DNA from 2 places in the Gemmobacter denitrificans genome. Region 1 is predicted to be linked to the other one. Evidence: riboswitches for the same ligand, from Rfam matches in the RefSeq annotation. Region 1 holds a riboswitch; the other holds the start of a gene.

Region 1 (11,680 bases):
ATGGTTGATCTGCGTGGCTTCACCCGCCTGTCCGAAGGCCTTCCGGCCGAGGCGGTTCTGGGGCTGATCGAGGAATATCAGGCCTGTGTGGTGCCCGCGATCCGGCAGGCGGGCGGTTCCATCGACAAATATCTGGGCGATGGCATCCTTGCGACCTTTGGAGCCGCGCGGGAAAGCGCCACCTTTGCCGCCGATGCGCTGCGGGCGCAGATGGCCGTGCAGGCTGCTGCTGCCGCATGGTCGGCGGATCGTCTGTCCCGGGGCCTGACCCCCGTTGCGGTGGGAACGGCGGTGGCGACCGGGCAGATGTTGTGTGGTGTGGTCGGGGTCGAGGATCGGCTGGAATGGACCGTGATCGGCGATCCGGTCAATCTGGCCGCCAAGCTGGAAAAGCACTGCAAGACCCGCGGCGTTGCCGCTCTTGCCACGCGTGAGGCGCTGGAGTTGTCACGCCATCAGGGGTTCGACCCCGAAGGCGCGCAGGTCTTCAGCCATGAAATCGTGGAAGGTGTCGGCCATCCGGTCGATCTTGTCGCCCTGCCGCCACCCGCCCCTATTCAGGAAGGGCCATCCCGATGATGGCTCGAACCCTTCCCAAAGTCCAACCCAGCCGGCCCAGTGCCGGAAAGGCACGGCCCTATGCTTGACGATAGTCTGACGCGATACATCTGGCGCAACACAAAGGCGCAGCAGGGGTGGGTCCTGCTGATCGTCGCGCTGTCGATGATCCCCTATTACCTGTCCTTCAATCTGCCCAAGACCATCGTCAACGGCCCGATTCAAGGGGCCGGGTTTGAAACGGAAACCGCCACCCAGACGGTGCTGCGCATCGCGATGCCGTGGTCCGGCGGCGAAGAACTGGTGCTGTTTCCGGGCATGGACCTGAACCGGCTGCAATCGCTCATGGCGCTTAGCGCAGTCTTCCTGCTGCTGGTGATCGTGAACGGGCTCTTCAAGTTCTATATCAACACCTACAAGGGGCGGCTGGGCGAGTTCTTGCTGCAAAGGCTGCGGTTCACGCTGGTCGATTACGTGCTGCGCTTTCCGCCGCATACCTTCAAGCGCCTGAAAGGCGCCGAGGTTGCCAGCATGGTGAAGGACGAGGTGGAGCCGCTGGGCGGCTTTGCCGGGGATGCCTTTGTGTCGCCCGCCTTGCTGGGCGGGCAGGCGCTGACCGCGCTGGTGTTCATCTTCGTCCAGAGCATCCCGCTCGGGCTTATCACGGCGTCGCTTGTGGCAGTGCAGGTCTTCATCATTCCGCGGATGCGGCGGCGGCTGCTGGTGCTGGGGCGGGAACGGCAGTTGACGGCCCGGCAACTGGCAGGCCGCATCGGCGAAATTGTCGAAGGCATCGGCACCATCCACGCCTATGACACCTCGAATTACGAACGCCATGATGTGATGGGGCGGCTTGACCGTATCTTCACCATCCGCTTCGACATCTATCGCTGGAAGTTTCTGGTAAAGTTCATCAACAATTTCCTGTCTTCGCTGACACCTTTCCTGTTCTACAGTGTCGGCGGCTATCTGGCCCTGACCGGGCGGCTGGATATCGGTCAGCTGGTGGCGGTGATCGGTGCCTATCGCGATCTGCCCGGCCCGCTGAAAGAGCTGATCGACTGGGATCAGAACCGGCAGGATGTCGAGGTGAAGTATCAGCAGGTCGTGTCGCAATTCGCGGTCGATGGCATGTTGACCCCCGATATTCAGGCCCCGATCGCCGATCCGCCCGCCCCGCTGGGCCAGCCGATTGCCGCCGTCAATCTGGGTCTGACCGATGACAGCGGCGGTGCGATGCTGGAGCGGGTGAACCTGGCCCTGCAGCCCGGTGACGAAATGGCTGTGGTGGGGGCGACCGGGTCGGGGGGCGATGTGCTGGCCGAAATCTTCGCCCGGCAAACCTGGCCCACCAGTGGCAAAGTGTCGGTGGGCCCCGACAATCTGCTGACTTTGCCCGAATCCGCGACAGGCCGTGCCATCAGCTATGCCGCGACGGACGGGTATTTCTTTGCGGGCAGTCTGCTCGACAATCTGCTGTACGGGTTGAAGAATGTCTCGCGTCCCGATGCAGCGGCCTGTCTGCCTGATGACCCAGACGCCGCCTGGATCGACTATGCCGCCCTTGGCGTAGAGGGACGTGCCGGGCTGATGGCGCGCGCGCTTGAGGTGCTGACATGCGTGCAGCTGGTGGGAGATATCGAGGATCTGGGGCTGCGGTCCACCATCTCGCCGCAGCACCATCCCGCGCTTGCGGCAAACCTGCTGCGCATCCGCAGCGAATTGCGGCGCGTGTTGCAAGATCGCGATCTGGCCGGGCTGGTGGTTCCGTTTGAACCGGGCAGCTACAACCCCGAGGCCACGCTGCTGGAAAACCTGTTGTTCGGCCATGCCAACCGGGCCGAATTCATGCCTGATGCGCTGGCCCGCAATGCCGATTTCCTGGGCTTCCTGCAAAAGCATGGTCTGCATGACGCGCTCAGCGCGATGGGCGTGGAAATTGCCCGCAACGTGATCAGCCTGTTTGCCGATCTTCCGCCAGACCATCCGTTCTTCCGCCAACTGACCTATCTGCAGGCGGATGACTTGCCAGCCTATCAGCTGTTGCTGGCAAAGTTCGATCACCCGGAAAAGAAGATGGTGCAGGAAGATCACGCCATGATGATCCGGCTGGCCTTCGCCTATGTCGAACCGCGCGACCGTTTCGGTCTGCTGGACCGTGCGATGATGCAGCGCATCGTCGATGTGCGTCAGGTGCTGCATGCCGAAATGCCGCCCGAACCCCGCGCCGCGATCGAGTTGTATGATCCGGCGTCCTATATGGCTTCGGCCACGTTGATGGATAACATGCTGTTTGGCCGGATCAGTCGGAAATACCGCGATGGGGCCGCACAGATCCGGCAGATCCTGTCCGAGCTTCTGGAACGGGAAGCGCTTCTGGATCAGATCCGGCTGGTTGGTTTGGGCTATGATGTGGGCAATGGCGGCAAGCGGTTGACCCAGGCCCAGCGGCAGAAGCTGGCGCTGGCACGCGCGCTGATCCGCCCGTCCGAGGTGTTTGTCTTCAACCGTCCGCTCAGTCTGCTGGATGGGCGCAGCCAGGAACGGATCGTGCAGAACATCCTCGAATCCCTGCGCAAGCGCGCCCGGCGTCCGGCGGTGCTTTGGGTGCTGTCCAACCCGGGATTGGCGCGACATTTCGAAAAGGTGGCACTTTTCCATGCCGGAACCCTTGTAGAAACGGGTACCGCAGAGGAACTTTCCGAAAAGAATGGTATCTTCAGGGAAATGGTCGCGGCATAATCACGCCAGGATGCAAAACCCGAGGAGACGCCTGACATGTCAGACGAGGCCCCACAGATGCTGCTGAACGACGAGGTCCGGTGTTTGCGCCAGGTGCCGATGTTCGCGGGCGTCGCTGCCTCGCGGCTCAAGCTTCTGGCTTTTGCATCGGAACGGGTTGCCTATCGCAAGGGCGAGACCCTGTTCCGGCAGGGCGAACCGGGTGATGCGGCCTATCTTGTGCTGGAAGGCACTGCCGATGTGCTGATCGAAACCGAAAGCGGCCAGGTGAAAGTGTCCGAAGTCGTGCGCAACGGCATCGTGGGGGAAATCGCCATCCTGTGCGATGTCGCCCGGACGGCAACCGTGCGCGCCGGTTCGGATCTGGAAGCCCTGCGCATCGACAAGGATGACTTCCTGCGCCTGCTGCATGATTTTCCTGATGTGACGCGGGAAGTGGTACAGGTGCTGGCCAGCCGGCTCAGCCATACCACCGCCGAACTGGCCAGTGCCCACAGGGCAGCAAGGGCCAGCTGATGCGACAGCCCGAAAACGGGGCGGGTCCGGCGGAGCCGGAGGCCGGGCTGGCGGTCACCCTTTGGGGCACGCGCGGAAGTCTGCCCCGGTCCGGGACCGGGTTCACCGAATTTGGCGGCGATACGATGTGCGTCGAATTGCGGTTCGGCGATCAGGTTGTGCTGGTCGATGCCGGTTCGGGCATCGCGCCTGCGGGCAAGGCGCTGCGCAATGCGGGCCAGACCCAGATCGACCTGTTCTTCACCCATTCGCATTACGATCACATGATGGGCCTGCCATTCTTTGCGCCCTTCTATGATCCTGCGGCGCAGGTGCGGTTGTGGTCGGGGCATCTGCATGGCCAGATGACCACGCAGGACATGCTCTGCGGTTTCATGCGCAAACCCTATTTTCCAGTCGGGCCCGAGGTGTTCAAGGCCCGGATCGAAACGCGGGATTTCTGCCCCGGCGATGTGCTGGCCGGGCCGGCAGGGATGACGGTGCGCACAGGATGGCTCAACCATCCCGACGGGGCTGTGGGCTATCGGTTCGAAATCGGGGGGCGTTCCGTCGCCATCCTGTTCGATACCGAACACGAACCCGGCCAGATGGACCCGACCGTTCTGGATCTGATGCAGGGTGTCGATCTCGCGCTTTATGACGCGGCCTTCACCGAGGATGAGTTCGAAACCTATCGCAATTTCGGTCATTCCACATGGGAACACGCGGTGATGCTGGCCCAACAGGCCGGGGTGAAGCGTCTGGGTCTTGTGCATCACGCCCTCTATCGCCCCGATGCCGAGTTGGTGGAAATTGACGCGAAGGCGCAAGACCTGTTCCCCGGGGCCTTTTGTGGCCGCGATCGGCAGACCATCCTTCTGTAATCAGGGCAGCAGATCGGGAAGGGCGCGCCAATGGCAGGCCGGATGGCCGCATGTGACCGACAGCAGCGCCGACAGGCTTTGCCATGCGGCTTCATCATGCACCAGATGATGGCTCAGCACGCCCAAAGGGCCTGAAATCGGCTGCGCCAGCAACCCGTCCAGTTCGGCCAGCATGTCGGCGGGCGGGCGACCCTTTGTCAGGCCGCGCCAGGCCATGACGTCGAGATGGGTGTTGATGACCGGCAGTGCCGCGGGTTTGGGCGGGCCATAGACCGATAGCGCCCGAAATCCTAGGCCGGGCAGATACGGCACCAGGTCGGGGCTGATCCGGTTCCAGGGCGGCACAAGGACTGGCACAAACCTTGGGCCATGCTGCGCGGCCAGCCGGGCAAGCCCCCGGCCCAGATCGTCCAGTATCTGTGCCACAGGCCGGTGCGCCCCCAGTTCCTGCTTCTTCTCGTCGGGGGGGGCGTGGTTTGCATGATCCCAGCCATGCACGGCCACCGCAATATCCTGCGCTTGGGCCAGCCTGTCAGCCAGCGCCTGCCCGGCATGGGCGGGGATGGCCGCGATGGTTAGCGGAACGCCATGTTGCCCGGCAAGTGCAAGCAGCCGGTCCAGCGCCGGACCCGGGGCAATGGCATCGTCATCGCGCCACCAGAGATCGATCTGTCGGCCCTGCCGGGCCAGATCATCCAGCCTTGCCTTCAAGCCCTCTGGTGTCATGTCCTGCCCTCCATCACGTCGCGCAGCAGGGTGCCCAGCCGTTCCGCCGCTGCATCAAGGGAATGTCGCGCCAGTACTGCCTGCCGTGCCGCGCGCCCGGCGGCTGCCGCAGTGGCCGGATCGGACAAAAGCGATGCCACCGTTCGTGCCAGCCCCGCCACATCCCCTTCAGGGACCAGTTGGCCCCCAGCATCGGGATGCACCACTTCGGGCACGCCTGCAACTTGCCAGGCCACGACAGGCAGGCCCGCCGCCTGCGCTTCCAGATAGGCCAGCCCATAGGCCTCGCCGCAGCCGGGCCAAAGATAGAGCGTGCCACTGGCCAACAACTGCGCCACGCCTTCGGGGGGCAATGCCCCCAGCCAGTGGATGCGGTCTTGCGGCAAATCGGCAAACAGCGCCTGAACCGCTGCCCGGGCCGGGCCGTCGCCCGCCGCGCTGAACCGCCAATCGGTGCCAGCAGGCAGGCCGCGCAGGGCTGCCGCGATGGCGGCGTAACTGGCCAACTTGTCGCCCGGGCGCATCATCGCAATAGTCACGATATGGCCGGTGTCTGGCCGGGGCGCGACCCGGGCAAGTGGTTCGATGTCGATGAAGGGGGCCAGCCGGGCCAGTCGTGGCTGGTCAAGCATGGCACCAAGACCTGCCGCATCGCGAGCCGTCAGGCACAGGTTCAGCGCGGCTCTTTGCAATTCGGCCTGCACCCCGGCCTGCGTTTCTGCCCAGATCCCCTGATTGCGCCGGCGCGACAGCGATGCCTCGCAGGTGACATAGGGCAGGCTGAACCGCCGGGAAAGCGTGGGGCCGATCAGATCGGGCGATTTGTAATAGGGGTGATAGCAGAACCAGAGATCGGGCGGGATGTCGCCCCAGCTTGCCGCGATCCGCGCCTGTTCTGCCTCTGCTGCCTGCCGAAGCGCCGCCAGCGCTGCGCTGTCATCGGGATCGCCAAGATAGGCGCGCAGGCCGGACACAAGGGTGACCTCGAACCCTGCCATCGCCAGCGCCCGCATCAGCAACCGCGCCATCAGCCGGTCGCCCGACGGCACCGGATGATCGGGCGATTTCAGCGGCGCATAAAAGGCGATGCGCGGCGGGTTCTGTGTCATCTGTCGGGTCCATCCGGCCTGTCGGAGATACAGGTTAGCCGAATGACCGCCGCGAACCAACCGCTCCCGGCACGCGGTCACACGGGGGTGACTGTGCGGCGATGTTTGGCGCCGCTGCCTTGACAAGGCAGGGGGCTAGAGCACAGGTGAAGGCGCGGCACAACAAGGCGGGATCGCATGGCACTTCTGGACAGGATCGGCGCGCGGGACGCGAAAGTGGCGGTGCTTGGGCTGGGCTATGTCGGGCTGCCGCTGGCGGTGACCTGCGGCAAGGCGGGCTTTGCCGTGCTGGGCTTTGACATCGACCCGACCAAGATCGTGCAGATCGACGCCGGGCGCAGCTATATCGAAGCGGTGTCGGATGCCGACTTGCAGGCGCTGACCGGCAGCGGCCATCTGTCGGCGACCACCGATTTCACCCGTCTGGGCGCGTGCGATGTGATCGTGATCTGCGTGCCCACGCCGCTGACCCGGCACCGCGAACCTGATCTGAGCTTCATCACCCGCACCTGCGACCAGATCGCCGCCTGCCTGCGTCCGGGGCAACTGGTTGTGCTGGAAAGCACGACCTATCCGGGCACCACCACCGGCCCGGTAAAGGCGATCCTTGAATCGGGCGGGTTGCGGTCGGGCCAGGATTTCTTCCTTGGCTTTTCGCCTGAACGCGAAGACCCGGGCAACCGCGCCTTCACCACAGCCACGATCCCCAAGGTGGTGGCAGGCGACGGGGCGCAGGCGCAGGCGCTGGTCGAGGCGTTTTATGGCGCGGTGTTCGAACGTATCGTGCCCGTATCCTCGCCTTCGGCGGCCGAGGCGGTGAAGATCACCGAAAACGTGTTCCGTGCGGTGAATATCGCGCTGGTGAACGAATTGAAGGTGATCTACGACGCCATGGGCATCGACATCTGGGAAGTGATCGAGGCCGCAAAGACCAAGCCCTTCGGCTATATGCCCTTCTATCCGGGGCCCGGTCTGGGCGGGCATTGCATCCCGATTGATCCCTATTATCTGACGTGGAAATCCCGCGAATATGATCTGACAACCCGCTTCATCGAACTGGCGGGCGAGATCAATTCCGCGATGCCGCGCCATGTGATCGGCCGTCTGGCCGAAGCGCTGGATCAGCGGCTGGGGCGTGCGCTCAGCCGGTCGCGGGTTCTGGTGATCGGGCTGGCCTACAAGAAAAACGTGCCCGATATTCGCGAAAGCCCGTCGCTGAAGCTGATCGAGCTGATCGGGGAACGCGGTGGGGTGGCGGAATATCACGATCCCTATGTACCCGCGATTCCGCGCACCCGTGCCTATGGGCCGCTGACCGGGCAGGCCTCGGTGCCGCTGGAGCGTGACATCATCGCGGGCTTTGATGCCGTGCTGATTTCCACTGATCATGATGGCATCGACTATGCGGCGATTGCTGAAGCCGCGTCGCTGATCATTGATACCCGCAATGTCTTTGGCAGGCTGGGTCTGCCGATGGACAAGGTGGTCAAGGCCTGATTGCGCCGGATGATCGCCAACGGAAAGGACAAGGCATGAGCCGACTGGACAGTTTCATCCGCCGCATGATGGCGCAGCGCGACGTGCTGAACCATGTCGCCGCCGACCTGGAGTTGCCGGCGCAGGGGGCGGTGCTGGAACTGGGTCTTGGTAATGGTCGGACCTACAGCCATCTGCGCGAGATTTTCCCAGGCCGCCGGATCATCGCCTTTGACCGCGCTCTGGCCGCGCATGAAAGCTCGATCCCCGCGCCGGGCGATCTGTTTCTGGGGGAAATCCGCGACAGCGCGCGGCAGTTTGCCAGGCAGGATGCGGCGGTCGTGCATGCCGATATCGGCACGGGCAACGCGGCCCGTGACGCGCTGACGCTGGAATGGCTGCCTGCTCTGGTGGCCGATCTGCTGGGGCCGGGCGGGATCGGCGTGTCTGGCCTGCCGTTGCAGCATCCGCGTCTGGAGCCCTTGGCCCTGCCAGCGGCGGTGCCTGCGGATCGCTATTTCCTGTATCGCCGCCGTTAGGTCATGGCGCCAAGGCCGCCTTTTCGCGTGGCGCTGATTGCCGACCCGCACCTGCACGATCCGCAGGGGAATTTCGGCTTGGCAGGGTTCGATGCGGGCGACCGGCCGCGACTGTATCGCCCATGGTCGGAAATGCGCGGCTATGCGCGCGGGGTGAATGAAAGCCTGCCTGCCCTGTGCGCTGCACTTGAACGGATCGCCGCGCGGGGTGTTCGTCAGGTGGTGATCGCGGGCGATATCAGCGATGACGGACAGATTGAAAACCTGCGCCGTGCCGCCGATCTGCTGACCTGGGCCGAAGATGATCTGGGCCTGCGCATCCACCTTTTGCCCGGCAACCATGACGGCTACGCGATTGCGGGCAAGCATACGGCCATGCGCTTTGTCACCGGTCCGGGGCAGACACGGCTGCTGACCAGCGATCCCAGCCTGCCCGACGCCGTGCAGTCGCCCGCCATGCGCTGCCCGGGTGCGGCTGATGCGCTGGCGCTGCTGGCCCGGTTCGGTCAGCGTCGGCGTGAGGGGGATCTGCATTGGGAAAGCCCGTTTGGCCTGTCGGATCGACCGCAGGACAGGGTCTATCCGGCCCGATCGGCGGATGGCGGGATCATCCGATGGCTGCCCGACGCGTCATGCCTGATCGAACCCGAGCCGGGCCTGTGGCTTCTGCTGCTGGATGTCACGATCTTCGAGCCGCGCACGGGCATTGCCGACCCCCATCGCAAACGCGCCTTTCTGGACCCGTCGGCTGCGGGCTGGACGGCGGCGCTGCGCCAGAAACCCTATCTGTTCGACTGGATCGCGGATGTCTGCGCCCGGGCGAAAACCTTGGGCAAGGTGCTGGTGCCGGTGTCGCATTACCCGGTGCTGGACCATTGGCCCGGCCTTGCCCCGGTGTTGCCCGGCGCAACTTTGGTCAGGCGGGCCCCCATCCCGCAGGTGGCCGAACGGTTGGCGGCGGCTGGGCTCCGGCTGCATTTTGGCGGCCATCTGCACATTCATGCGCAGAGCCTGCGCGCAACTTCGGCGGGGCCTTTCACCGATGTTGCGCTGCCATCGACCTGCGCCTTTCCCCCGGCGGCCATGCTGCTGGACGGCGATGCGGCGGGGTTTGACCTGACGCCACTTCCCTTGGGCGATCTGCCCGATGATCCGCATGTCACTGCCGTGCATCTGGCCGAGGGGCATTCCACGGCGCAGGGCGGGTTGGGGCCATCGCTTGCCGCCCGCCACCGGACCCGCGCATTGGAGCGCAAGATTGCAGCGGGTTTGCCTGCAGAGCTGCGCCCCGATGCCCTGCCCGATGGCATTTCGGGGGATGATCTGGCCGATCTTCTGATGCTGATCGACGCAGGGCCACTGGCCATCGAGACACTTTCACCGATGCGGATTGCCCATCTGCACCGCCTTGCCGCCCGCCCGGCAACAGGCTGGACGGCCGAGCTGCACCGGCTGTTGGCCGAGGCGCTGGCCCGCGCTGATCACCGCCCGGACCGGCTGCCTGCCGCAATTGCCTGAGGGTTGCGGTTCGGTCCCGCCGCTGCGCATGTCGTTTGCCGACTTGACGATCCGCCAACCCGGCGCAACAAAGGATCATCAAGGTGCCCGAGGTGCAAAGGCCAAGGGCTGAAACGGGAATGGGGAAGGGCGGACCAAATCGCGGCGCCCCGACCCCAGCCGCCCCCGCGACTGTCAGCGGTGAGCGCCTGTCCAACAGCCACTGCCCCCGAACCGGGGCGGGAAGGCGGGCAGGGGCCATGACCCGCGAGCCAGGAGACCGGCCTTGCAAGGACAATGACAACTGCCGTCGGGTGTGACGGCAAGGAGAGAGACATGCATATCGAACCGGGCCTCGTGGACGGGGCAAAAATCGTGCTGAGCTATGGTACTGCCGCTGCGGCTGGCGCCACGGCACTCTGGCACGCCCGTGAAACCATCCGTGAAAGCGGTGTGGCGTCGCTGGCGCTGCGCAGCGTTGCGGCTGGCGTCCTGACCTTCATCTTCTTCGAAGTCCTGCCGCATTTCGCGGTTGGTGTTTCCGAAGTGCACCTGATTCTGGGGTCAACCCTGTTCCTGCTGCTGGGCGCGGGGCCGTCGGCCATCGGGCTTGCCCTTGGCCTTCTGGTGCAGGGGATGTTCTTCGCCCCGACCGACCTGCCGCAATTCGGCATGAACATGACCACGCTGCTGGCCCCGATGTTCGTGATGATGGTCGTGGCCAAGCGCCTGATCGCGCCGGGCACCGCCTATGTCGATCTGGCCTATGCGCAGGTTCTGCAGCTTTCGCTGGTCTATCAGGGCGGCATCGTGGCCTGGGTGGCGTTCTGGGCCTTCTACGGTCAGGGCTTTGCGGCCACCACCTCGGTCGCAACCTTCGGTCTGGCCTATATGACGGTTGTCCTGCTGGAGCCGATCGTTGATCTGGCAGTGCTGGCCGTGGCAAAGACCCTGCGTGGCCAGACCCCTGCCGCGCTGGTCAGCCCGCGCCTTTACGCCGCCGCCTGAGCGAACGGACCACAATCTGAAACAGAAACCCCCGCAAGGCTTTGGCACCTTGCGGGGGTATTTTTTTGCCCGTCGTGATGTTCAGCCCTGTGTCGCTGCTGCTGCTTCTGCAGCGGCCTTGCGCTCTGCCATCAGCTTTGCTGCCGCGGCCGACGCATTGCCATCCTGCACATGCACCGTCGGGAAGGGGATCTTGATGCCCTTTTCGGCAAAGGCTTTGGCGATGTTCAGATAGGCGCGGCGGCGGATCACGAACTGTTCGCCCGGTTTGGTGACCATCTTCAACCGCAACTCGATCCCGTATTCGCCGAAGGCCTGCACACCTTGCAGCTTCAGCGGTTCATAGATGTTCGGGGCGAATTCCGGGTTCTGTGCCAGTTCCTGCCCGATCTTCTTGATGATCTTGCGCGCCTCTTCCAGATCGGTGGCGTAATCGACTGTGATATTGAATTTGTCGATCACGAATTCGGTGGTCAGGTTCTGGATCGCGCCCAGTTCGCTGAACGGCACCACAGTCAGATAGCCCCGGTGATGGCGCAGCTTGACCGAGCGCAGGCTGAAGCTTTCCACCGTGCCCATATGCGATGCACTGGTGATGTAATGCCCCACCCGAAACGCATCGTCGAACAGATAGAAGATCCCCGCG
Region 2 (11,680 bases), on a different contig from region 1:
TGCGGTCCGCCCAGACGTTCCAGCAGGGTGATCTGCGCCGATCCATGGCCATTTGCCGCCAGCCAATCTGCCAGTTCCGCTGCCGCCGCACCGTCGCGCAGCGTGACCAGGGCCCGCGCCCCCCGATGCAGCAGGGGGCGCAGCCGGGCAAAGGGCGCGGCATGCAGGCCAAGGCACAGCACCTCTTCCATCCGCCAACCCAGCCGATTGCAGGCCAGCTGAAAGCTGGAGGGCGCGGGATGGCTGACCCATTCGCCAGTCGTCAGATCGGACAGCAGGCTGCCGCCCGCGCCATGCCAGAACGGATCGCCCGAGGCCAGCACCACACAGCGCCGCCCGCGTTGTGCCAGCACCGGCGCAGTGGAAAACGGCACGGGCCAGGCGCGCCCCCGATCTCCCGCCCCGACCAGAGCCAGATGGCGCGGGCCGCCAAAGATGATTTCGGCCCGGTCCAGCGCGGCGCGGCTTGCAGAGCCAAGGCCCTCCGGTCCATCTTCGCCCAGACCAAGGATATGGAGCCAGGGTTCAGACATGACACGCATCCTGCTGCTGGGCGGCACCACCGAGGCCAGCCGGATGGCACGCGCCATTGCCGATCTGGGGATGGATGCGGTGTTTTCCTATGCGGGCCGGACCGAAGCCCCGCTGCCCCAGCCCCTGCCGATGCGGGTGGGGGGCTTTGGCGGGGCCGACGGCCTGGCCGATTGGCTGCGCACCGAACGGATCAGCCATGTGGTCGACGCGACCCATCCCTTTGCCGCGCAGATGAGCCGCAATGCGATTGCCGCCTGCGCGGCCACAGGGGTGGCACTGGCCGGTCTGGAGCGCGCGCCCTGGGCGCCCGGCCCGGGGGATGACTGGCACCCTGTCCGCGATATGGCAGGCGCCGTGGCGGCCTTGCCCGAATCTGGTGCCCGGGTGTTTCTGGCCATTGGCAAGCTGCATCTGGCCGATTTCGCGGCAAGGCCCGGCAATCACTATCTGCTGCGGCTGGTCGATCCGCCGGGTGAACTGCCGCTGCCGGATTGCAGCACTGTCGTGGCGCGCGGGCCTTTCGATCATGCCGGCGATCTGGCGCTGCTGCGCGATCATCGCATCAGCCATGTGGTGGCCAAGAATGCCGGCGGCAGCGGGGCCGAGGCCAAGCTGCTGGCCGCCCGTGATCTGGGCCTGCCCGTCATCCTGATTGACCGCCCAACCCTGCCGCCCCGGCAGGTCTTTGCCGAAATACCGCAGGTCTTGAGCTGGCTTGGACGCTGATCTGGCGGAGCGGCCTGCGGCCGCGCCCCTTTCAGGTCGCCGTTCCGGGGCTTCGCCCCGGAGGCTCCGCCCCGGATATTTCGGCCACGATAAAGGCATCAGGCGGACCTGGGCGTATAGACATGCGGGCCGATCCGCCGTGTCGCGGAATTGCCGACCAGCACCACGGTGCGCATATCGGCCATGTCGTCGGTGGCGTCAGAGAGTGTCACGCAGCGCAACTGTTGATCCGGGGTGGAAACCGCGCGGGCAAAGATGATCAGGCGGCCGGGTTCACATTCCTCGCGCAGGATCTCCAGCACCCGGGCGAATTGGTGCGGGCGCGAGCTGGAGCGCGGATTGTAGAAGGCCATCGCGAAATCCGCCTGTGCCGCCAGCCGCAGCCGCCGTTCGACCAGCGCGAAGGGCTTGAGATTGTCGGACAGGTTGATGGCGCAGAAATCATGGCCCAAAGGTGCGCCTGCGGCGGCGGCGGCGGCCAGCATGGCGGTGATGCCGGGCAGCACGCTGACGGGCAGGTGCAGGAAATCGGGCCGGGCCTCCAGCGCCTCGAACACCGCGCTGGCCATGGCAAATACCCCCGGATCACCCGAGGAGACCACGACCACCTGCCGCCCTGCTGCGGCCATCTCCAGCGCATGGGTTGCGCGGTCCAGTTCCACCCGGTTGTCGCTGGCATGCAGCGTCAGCCCGTCGCGCGGGGCGATGCGGGCGACATAGGGGATATAGCCGACGATATCCGTGGCGCGGTCGATGGCCGCGGTCACTTCGGGCGTGACCTTTGCGGCATCGCCCGGGCCAAGGCCCACGATGGTGACGGAGCCGGTCATTCCGCGATCTCCGGGCGGCGGCCATGGCCATGGACGATGACGATGGCGAAATAGGGACAATCGGCGGCGTCAACTTCGGCCAGCCTTGCGATACGTTGGCCGGGCATGGTGCCGCGTTCGATCAGCCAGGCATCCTGCAGCCGCCCGGCAGTGGCGAGAGCCCGGCGCACCTTGGGCAGGTTGCGGCCGGTTTTCATCACCGCCAGCGCGTCAGCCGCGCGCATGTGGCGGACCAGATCTTCCTCGGGCAGGGTGCCCATCAGCACCGACAGCACATCATCGCCCCAGGTGATCGGTGTGCCCGTGGCATGCCAGCAGCCCGCCATCCCGGTGATGCCGGGGATCACCTCCACCGCCACACGGTCTTTCAACCGGGTGTAGAGATGCATGAAACTGCCATAGAAGAAGGGATCGCCTTCACACAGCACGACCACTTCGCCGGGCAGAGCGGCCAGCCGGTCGGCCCAATCATCATAGAACCGGGCCAGCGCGTCATTATAGGCGGGGCTGTCGAAGGGCAGTTCGGTCGTGACCGGATATTCCATCGCGAATTCCTGCGCATCGGGGCGCAACAGGGTTTCGACGATGGCGCGGGCCTGGCCGCGCCGCCCGGGTTTGCGGAAATAGGCGATCTGCGTTGCCGCCCGCACGGCGCGATCGGCCCGGACAGACATCAGATCGGGATCGCCGGGGCCGAGCCCTGCGCAGAGAATGCGGGCCATGGTCACTCCTTCCGGCTGGCAAGCGCGTTCACCGCCGCCACGGTGATGGCGCTGCCGCCCAGCCGCCCCTCGACGATGACTGCCGGGCAGGGGGCATCCTGCATCAGCGCGGCCTTGCTTTCTGCCGCCCCGATAAAGCCCACGGGGCAGCCGATGATGGCGGCGGGGCGCGGGCAGGCCGGGTCTTCCAGCATGTTCAGCAGATGGAACAGCGCGGTGGGCGCATTGCCGATGGCGACAATGCTGCCCGCCAGATGCGGACGCCACAATTCCACCGCGGCGGCGGAGCGGGTATTACCCAACTGTCGCGCCAGTTCTGGCACCGAAGGATCGTGCAGCGTGCAGATCACCTGATTGTTGGCGGGCAGGCGCGGGCGGGTGATGCCTTCGCTGACCATCCGGGCGTCGCACAGGATCGGCGCGCCCGCTTCCAGTGCGGCGCGGGCGGCAATCGCCATGCCGGGGGTAAAGCGGACATGGCGTTCCAGCCCCACCATGCCGACCGCATGGATCATGCGCACCACCACCACCTCTTCCTCGGGCGTGAAGCGTGCCAGTTCGGCCTCGGCCCGGATGGTGGCGAAAGAGTTCACATAGATGGTGGCACCATCGGTTTCGTACATATGGGGCATGTTTACCGGGTCAGAAGTTCGGGCCGGGCGAGCAACTCGTCGGCGGTATGATGGGTGATCTGGTCCGCATGATGCAGGGCATAGCCCTGCGCGGTGGCGATCAGGGTCAGCGGGGCGGGGCCGGGATGGGCGCAGGCCTTGGCGCAGCCTGACACATGCAGCAGGTCAGGCACATGGGGGGCCAATGCGCGGGCAAGGCTTCGCGTGGGGTGCAGCGCCTGCAGGCAACCGGGTGCACCGGTGCAGGCGATCACCTTCAGCATCGGGTCAGCGGGATCCGTGATCACACCGGGCAGGGCAGGCAGGTTCTGCGCGCCTTCCAGCACGAGCATCCGCCAGGGAGTCACCCGCAGCGCCCCCAGCTGCGCCAGCGCAGCAAGGGTGGCGGCCTGCATCTGACCAAAGTCGAATCCGATCATCGCGCCTGTTGGGCAGAGGCCCGGGCGGGCCGCGAACTGCGCTTCGGGCAGCGGGGTGTCAAACGCCTCGGGTGTTATTCCGCGCGCGATCAGGGCAGCCATGCGCCCCCGGCCGCCGGTCACGCCGCCCATCCGCAAGAACCAGCGGGCCAAAGCAATCGCTTCGTCCGCTGCGGTGTCCGCGCTGATTGCCTTCGCCCGCGATGACCCATCCGGGCGCAGCCACACCTTGCCGTCATGCACCTCGATCCGGATGTCGCTTGCCGTGGCTGTCAGCACTGGTGCCGCACCGCAATCCACGGCAAAGCCGAACTTGGCCGGCAGGTCGGGCGCATCATCCGCTGCCAGCAAGGCCGCCAGATCGGCGGCAATCGCCAAGGTCGGATCAGATGCGCCATGAAAGGGCTGCACCACGATATTGCGCCGGGTTTCCTGCGCCACGCTGTCATCAATCAGCCCAAGCGCCCGCAGCCCGGCAATCAGCGGCGCATGGCTGGCCTCTGTCACGCCGCGCAGCTGTACATTCGCGCGGGCCGACAGATCGATCAGGCCGTTGCCATGGGCCTGTGCCAATTCGGCAATCCCGGCTGCCTGTGCAGGGGTCAGCCGCCCAAGCCTGGGTCGCACCCGCACGACCCAACCATCGCCCGAAGCCATGGGACGCAACGCGCCCGGGCACCAGCCCTGAATGACCGGTGCTGCTTTATCCTGCTCCAGATATCCTTGGGGGGGGCGGGGGGCAGACAGCCCCCCGGCGCGTGTGCCGCTCATGCGCCCACCTCCATCATGGCTGCAATCGAATTGCGGCGGGTGACCCAGAGCCCGGCCTCGTGCAGCGCGTGGAAGCGGGCACGCAGGGCGGCCAGCGCCTGCGGGTTCTCGGCCTCTAGAAAAGCCACCAGATCATCGCGGCCCAAGGTCGCCTCGTGATAGAGATCGATCAGATGGGCAGGCACGGCGCGGGTCAGATGGGCGAAGGCGGCCAGATGATCCAGCGTCGCGGCAATTTCGGCCCCGCCGCGAAAGCCGTGGCGCATCAGCGCGGTGGCCCAGTCGGGGTTGGCGGCGCGGGCGCGGATCACCCGGGCGATTTCCTCGCCCAGAAGACGCGCGCGCGGTGCGGCGGGGTTGGTGCTGTCCAGATGGTACAGGGTGGCAGAGCCACCCAGATGGGCGACCGCTGCCGCAAAACCGCCCTCATGCGCGGCATAATCCGAAGCCAGCAGCACATCGCTTTCGGCCAGATCCTGCACATGGGCAAAGCCGTCGGCCGCGCGGACCCGCGCTTCCAGCGCCGCGCGGGCGGGGCGGGCCGTGCCCTGCGCATCAATCGCCCATTCCGATCCCCGCAGCCAGGCCTCGCCCGCAGCGGCGCGGCCTTCGGGGCTGTAATCTTCCAGCGCCTCGGTCATGCCCAGCCCGTATTGGCCGGGCCCGGGGCCAAAGACGCGGGGGCTGCGCGCCAGATAGGGGTTGTCTTCCGGCGCCTCGTCGCGGTTGGCCAATGCCTGCGTGGCGGCCTCGAACAATTGCGCAAGGCCGGGAAAGACATCGCGGAACAGGCCTGACACCCGCAGCGTGACATCGATGCGCGGGCGGCGCAGCAGGGCAAGCGGCGTGATGTCAAACCCGCTGACCCTTTCGCTGCCCGCATCCCAGCGGGGGGCAAGCCCGGCCAGATGCAGCGCCATGCCGAATTCCTCGCCTGCGGTGCGCATGGTGGCGCTGCCCCAGAGGTCGATCACCAGTGACCTGGGGTAATCCCCCTGTTCCTGCAGATGGCGGCGCAGCAATTCTTCGGCGAGCTTCACCCCTTGGGCAAAGGCCGCACGGCTGGGCACGGCACGGGGATCGACGGCGTAAAGATTGCGCCCGGTGGGCAGCACATCGCTGCGCCCCCGATAGGGCGACCCCGAGGGGCCGGGGGGCACATGGCGGGCATTGAGCGCGGCCAGCAGCCCTTCCATCTCGCCGGTGCCCTGACCAAAGACATGCAGGCCCGCGCCATATTGGCTTTCCTTGATGTCGCAGACGAAACGGTCGATCCGGGTGATCGCCTCGGCGGGCGAGGCATCGGGGCCAAGACCCAGATCCTCTTCGACCCCCGCCGCCTGTGCTTCCAGCCGGACAGCGGCAATCAGCCGGTCGCGCCGGGCCGGGTCAAGCCCGTCGGCGGTTGAATATTCGTCCAGCAGCCGTTCCAGACGCAGCAGGCCATCGGGCAAGGCCGAGGCGACCATGGGCGGCGGCAAATGGCCCAGAGTCAGGGCCGAAATGCGCCGTTTGGCCTGCGCGGCTTCGCCTGGATCATTGACGATGAAAGGATAGATCACCGGCAGCGCACCGATCAGCGCCTCGGGCCAGCACTGGCCGGACAGGGCAACCGCCTTGCCTGGCAGCCATTCCAGCGTGCCATGCGCGCCAATATGGACCAGCGCCTGCAGGCCCTGCGCCCGAAGCCAGAGATAGAAGGCTACATAGGCATGGCGCGGCACCCGGGCCAGATCGTGATAATCGCCGTCCCGGCTGGCCACTTCGCCCCGTTCGGGCTGCAGCGCGACCAGCGCCGATCCCCGCCACAGCGCGCGAAAGGTCATTGCCCCATCCCGGCAATCCGGGTCATCCTCTGGCGCGCCCCAAGCCGCGTGCAGCCGGGCTTGCAAATCTTCGGGCAGGCGGGCCAGTGCTGATGCGTAGGCGTCAAGCGGCCAGCCCAGCCGTGCCGTTTCCAGCGCCCGGCCAAGGCCATCGCCGGGTTCGGTCGCGTGGCCTTCGGCAGCCAGTCGGGTCAGGATTGCCTCGGAGGAGGCCAGGGCATCCAGTCCGACGGCATGGGCCAGATTGTAATCCTTGCCCGGATAGGTGGACAGCACCAGCGCCAGACGCCGATCCGCCGGGGCTGTCTGGCCCAGATGATAGCGCGCCATGACCCGGTCGATCACCGCAGCAATGCGGGCAGGATCGGCACGATGGGCAAAGCGCGAAAACTGCAGGTCGGGATCGCGGGCACTGGGCTGCTTGAAGCTGACGACACCGGCAAACAGGCGGCCATCCACCTCGGGCAGAACCACATGCATCGCCAGATCGGCGGGCGACAGGCCGCGTTCAGCCCCCTGCCATTCCTTGCGCCGCGCGGTGGACAGGGCCACCTGCCAGACCGGGCAGTCGGCGGCATCCAGCGGCGAAGGCCCGGCATCGGTCCGGGCCGAAAAGGCGGTGGCATTGACGATGGCCATGGGGGCGGCAAGGCGCAGGGCTTCGGCCACCCAGGCCGCGGCAGGCCCTTTCAGCGACGGCGCGAACAAGCCATAGGCCCGCAGGCCGCGCGCCCGGGCCTGATGGATCAGCGCATCGATGGGTTCCAGATCGGCGGCGGTCAGATAGCTGCGGTAGAAGGTCACCACCAACAAGGGGCCTTCGCCCTCTGGCCCCGGCACCACACCCTGCGCGGGATCGTACCAGCCGCAATCGGGCACCGTCTTGTCGCCCATCACCGGCGGGGCATACAGCCCGGCAGCCAGCGCGAGTTGCGCCAGTGCCGCCTGCGCCGCCACCGCCCCCCCGGCATCGCACAGCGCCGCCAGCCGCCGCAATGTGCCCACCGGCAGGGTGGAAAGTTCATCCAGCCGCGCATCCGGGCGACCGTCAGCCGGCAGAATGGCCAAGGCGATGCCCTTGCGGCGGCACAGATCCTGCAGCTGCATCACGCCATAGGACCAATAGCTTTCGCCACCGATCAGCCGGATCAGGATGCCCTTGGCGCCGGGCAGGGTGTTTTCGACATAGGTATCGACCGACACCGGATGTTTCAGCGCCACCAGATTGCACAGCCGCAGCGAAGGCAGACGCCCCGCCGCCCGATGCCACCCCGCCGCGAAAGCGCCAAGATCGCTGTCGGAAAACGACAGAACCACCAGATCCGCAGGTGTCTGGCCCGGATCATAGGGGGTCTCGCTTTCCTCAAGCCCGTGGCTTTCGCGGAAGGTGACGTGCAAGGATCAGCCCTCCAGCACGGCGCGGATCGCCGTTTCGTTCACATGATCATGTTCGGCAATGACCACCAGCCGGGTGGCGCGCGGCGTATCGCCCCAGGGCCGGTCATATTGCGCGCGGACGCGTTCGCCCACGGCCTGCACCAGCATCCGCATCGGCTTGCCCACGACCGCGACATAGCCCTTCACGCGCAGGATATCCTGTTCGCGGGCCAGACGGCGGATGGCCTCTTGCAGCCGGTCGGGATCGGCCACTTCGGGCAGATCGATCACGACGGTATCGAAGTCGTCATGTTCGTGATCGTCATGGCCGTCATGATGGCTGGGGCGGGCGGCCAGATCATCTTCGGCTGCGGCGTTCAGACCCAGAATGACGCGCGGGTCGATCACCCCTTCGGTCATCGGCAGGATCGGCAGCTTGCGCGGGGCCTCGGCCTCGATCACCGCGCGGGCGGCGGCCAGACCGGCCTCCCCGGCCAGATCGGCCTTGGACAGCAGCACCACATCGGCGCAGGCGATCTGATCCTCGAACACTTCGGACAGCGGGGTTTCGTGATCCAGGCTGTCATCGGCGGCGCGCTGCGCATCCACCGCTGCCACATCGGGGGCAAAGCGACCTGCCGCCACGGCCTCGGCATCGGCCAGGGCCACGACACCATCAACCGTGATCTTCGACCGGATCGCCGGCCAGTCAAAGGCCTTGAGCAAGGGCTTGGGCAGGGCCAGACCCGAGGTTTCGATCAGGATGTGATCGGGGCGCAGCGGCAGGGCCATCAGGGCCTCGATCGTGGGGATGAAATCATCGGCCACGGTGCAGCAGATGCAGCCATTGGCCAGTTCGACGATGTTTTCCACCGGGCAGTTTTCATCGGCGCAGGATTTCAGGATATCGCCATCCACCCCCACGGTGCCGAATTCGTTCACCAGCACGGCCAGACGCTTGCCCTGCGGGTTCTGCATCAGATGGCGGATCAGCGTCGTCTTGCCCGCGCCCAGAAAGCCGGTGATTACGGTGACGGGGATCTTGGTCAGGTCAGTCATTCGGCGGCGTCCTTCAGGGCGGGAATGGGGTCAAGGGCGGGCAGGGGCGGGATGCGCGCAAGGCTCTGCTTGCGGAAGATTTCGGGCCGCTCGCGCCAGGGCACAAGCCCGTCGGCCGTGGCGGCATAGGCCGCCGCCCCTTGCAGAATGGCCGCAGCATGGGTTTCGGGGTCCATTCGGCCATAGACATAGGTCCATTTGTCCGGGGCGGACAAAGCGACGGCACAGCCATTGCTGCAGGCTGAGAGACATTCGACCGGCAGGATTGCCACCCCCTCGGGGAGCGGTTCGGCCAGGAGCGCGGCAAGCAGCTGCGCGCCCGGGCGCGGGCCATCAGGGGGCGCGGCCCCCTCGCGGCGGCAGGTGGTGCAGACATGCAGCAGGGCCTGTGCCATGCGTCTTCTCCCATCGGGCAGGGGCATGGCACGGCAGGGGCAAAGGCCCCGGTCGCGCAGCGGAAACACCCCGTCCGCCCGTCACTTCATTGCTGCTGGCAGGTCTCCCGGCTTGCGGAGCGGGTTTCCCCCCGGTCCCGGCCTTCCCGGCTGTACGCCAGTGGCATGGGGCCTCTCCGGTCACGGTCGCGGGGGCGGCTGCGCTTGCCCCGGATGGGGGGACGCATTCCTTCTTCGCCTGCCACAGGGCAGGAACCAGCATGACCGCCTTGTGACAGATTGGCCTTGCGAGTCAAGAACAGGCGCGGCGTCTGCAGGGGCAAGGGCGACATCCGCCGCCGCAATCGGCGCGACGCCGCCCCCGCTGCGGCAAAGGTCGGAGCCGGGCTTTCCGGCCCTGCGGCAATCGGTTAGACCTGCAGGTCAGAGGAGATGCCCATGACCGACGACGCCGCAGCCCAAAGCACCCCGCAGGATGATCTTGCCCGCCATGCCGCCAAGATGGCCAAGAAAAAGGCCGCCCGCGACAAGATCATGGCCACCAAGGAAGGCGAAAAGGGTCTTGTCATCGTTCATACCGGTGCGGGCAAGGGCAAGTCGTCCTCGGGCTTTGGCATGATCCTGCGATGCATTGCCCATGGCATGCCCTGCGCGGTCGTGCAATTCATCAAGGGGGCCTGGGATACCGGCGAACGTCGGCTGATCGAAGGAAACTTCGGTGACCTTTGCCAATTCCATGCCATGGGCGAAGGCTTCACCTGGGAAACTCAGGACAAGGCGCGTGACATTGCGGCGGCCCGGAAGGGTTGGGAAAAGGCCAAGGAACTGATCCGCGACCCGGACATCCGTTTCGTGCTGCTGGACGAGATCAACATCGCCCTGCGCTACGATTATCTGGCGGTGGACGAGGTGGTTGCCTTTCTGCGTGACGAGAAACCGCCGATGACCCATGTCTGCCTGACGGGCCGCAACGCGAAGGAAGAACTGATCGAGATTGCTGATCTGGTGACCGAGATGGCATTGGTGAAGCATCCGTTTCGGTCGGGGATCAAGGGACAGAAGGGCGTCGAGTTCTGACGCATCGCAAGGATGGGGGCTCTGCCCCCGGCGTGCTGGCGCACGACTCTACCGGGATATTTGGACCAAGATGAAGGGCACGTGGTGTTGACCGAATCCAGGCTGGGTCAGGTTGCGGTACAGGGAGGGATCCTGTTGACCGCCCAAGGTAAAGGCGCCGCGTTTCCCCCGGGAAACCGGCCCGCAGGGCGGAGGGGGCAGCGCCCCCTGATCCCGCAAGGATTTCTGCCATGCCTGCGCTGATGATCCAGGGGGCCGGGTCCAATGTCGGCAAATCCTTGCTGGTGGCCGGGCTGTGCCGGGCCGCGCGTCGGCGGGGGCTGACTGTCGCGCCGTTCAAGCCGCAGAACATGTCGAACAATGCCGCCGTTACCGCAGATGGTGGCGAGATCGGGCGCGCGCAGGCGCTGCAGGCCTTGGCATCTGGGCTTGATCCGATCACCGATATGAACCCGGTCCTGCTGAAACCCGAAAGCGAGGTCGGCGCGCAGGTGGTGGTGCAGGGGCGGCGCATTGCCACGGTGAAGGCGCGCGATTATGCGGCGCTGAAGCCGCAGCTTATGGGCGCAGTGCTGGAAAGCTTTGCGCGCCTGCGTGCGGCGCATGATCTGGTGATCGTGGAAGGGGCAGGCAGCCCGGCCGAGGTCAATCTGCGGGCGGGCGACATTGCCAATATGGGATTTGCCCGGGCGGCGGATGTGCCGGTTGTATTGGCCGGCGATATCGATCGCGGCGGGGTCATTGCGCAGATGATTGGCACCCAGGCGGTGCTTGACCCGGATGATGCTGCGATGATTTCCGGTTTTCTGATCAACAAGTTCCGCGGCGATGTTCGCCTGTTTGATGACGGCTATCGGCTGATTGCGGAACGCACGGTATGGCGCGGGTTCGGGGTGCTGCCCTTCTTTGCAGATGCTGCAAAGCTTCCGGCCGAGGATGCGCTGGATCTGCCGCGCGGGGGCGGGTCGGGCGCGTTCAAGGTGGCGGCGCTGGTCCTGTCACGCATCGCGAATTTTGATGATCTGGACCCTTTGGCACAAGAGCCGGGCGTCGCACTGACCATGGTGGCTGCGGGGCAAGCCATTCCGGGCGATACCGATCTGGTGGTCATTCCGGGCAGCAAGTCTACCCGAGGCGATCTGGCCTATCTGCGGGCACAGGGCTGGGATATCGACCTTGCCGCCCATGTGCGGCGCGGCGGGCATGTTCTGGGGATTTGTGGGGGCTATCAGATGCTGGGCCGCGTCGTGCGTGACCCCGAGGGGATCGAAGGCCCGGCGGGCGAGACGGCGGGGCTGGGCCTGCTGGAAAT

Evidence for each region. Region 1 has a riboswitch for cobalamin ahead of V6590_RS07990 (energy-coupling factor ABC transporter permease). Riboswitches for the same ligand answer to the same signal wherever they lie in the genome.
Region 2: linked by a shared signal. The riboswitch ahead of V6590_RS05450 (DUF1636 family protein) and the one ahead of V6590_RS07990 (energy-coupling factor ABC transporter permease) in region 1 are both predicted to bind cobalamin.

What each region holds. Positions count from the first base shown of each region.
Region 1 is NZ_JBALHR010000003.1:456,809-468,488, forward strand. Features, by position in the region: gene V6590_RS07945 (adenylate/guanylate cyclase domain-containing protein) at 1-579, shown strand, start outside; gene V6590_RS07950 (ABC transporter transmembrane domain-containing protein) at 640-3,300, shown strand; gene V6590_RS07955 (cyclic nucleotide-binding domain-containing protein) at 3,337-3,816, shown strand; gene V6590_RS07960 (MBL fold metallo-hydrolase) at 3,816-4,679, shown strand; gene V6590_RS07965 (polysaccharide deacetylase family protein) at 4,680-5,405, opposite strand; gene V6590_RS07970 (glycosyltransferase family 4 protein) at 5,402-6,514, opposite strand; gene V6590_RS07975 (nucleotide sugar dehydrogenase) at 6,692-8,011, shown strand; gene V6590_RS07980 (class I SAM-dependent methyltransferase) at 8,047-8,529, shown strand; gene V6590_RS07985 (metallophosphoesterase family protein) at 8,557-10,047, shown strand; cobalamin riboswitch at 10,112-10,329, shown strand; gene V6590_RS07990 (energy-coupling factor ABC transporter permease) at 10,363-11,034, shown strand; gene V6590_RS07995 (mechanosensitive ion channel family protein) at 11,116-11,680, opposite strand, start outside.
Region 2 is NZ_JBALHR010000002.1:457,677-469,356, forward strand. Features, by position in the region: gene cbiE (precorrin-6y C5,15-methyltransferase (decarboxylating) subunit CbiE) at 1-533, opposite strand, end outside; gene V6590_RS05415 (cobalt-precorrin-6A reductase) at 532-1,260, shown strand; gene cobJ (precorrin-3B C(17)-methyltransferase) at 1,359-2,090, opposite strand; gene V6590_RS05425 (precorrin-2 C(20)-methyltransferase) at 2,087-2,812, opposite strand; gene V6590_RS05430 (precorrin-8X methylmutase) at 2,815-3,444, opposite strand; gene cobG (precorrin-3B synthase) at 3,447-4,634, opposite strand; gene cobN (cobaltochelatase subunit CobN) at 4,631-7,858, opposite strand; gene cobW (cobalamin biosynthesis protein CobW) at 7,862-8,896, opposite strand; gene V6590_RS05450 (DUF1636 family protein) at 8,893-9,291, opposite strand; cobalamin riboswitch at 9,372-9,566, opposite strand; gene cobO (cob(I)yrinic acid a,c-diamide adenosyltransferase) at 9,730-10,368, shown strand; gene V6590_RS05460 (cobyric acid synthase) at 10,599-11,680, shown strand, end outside.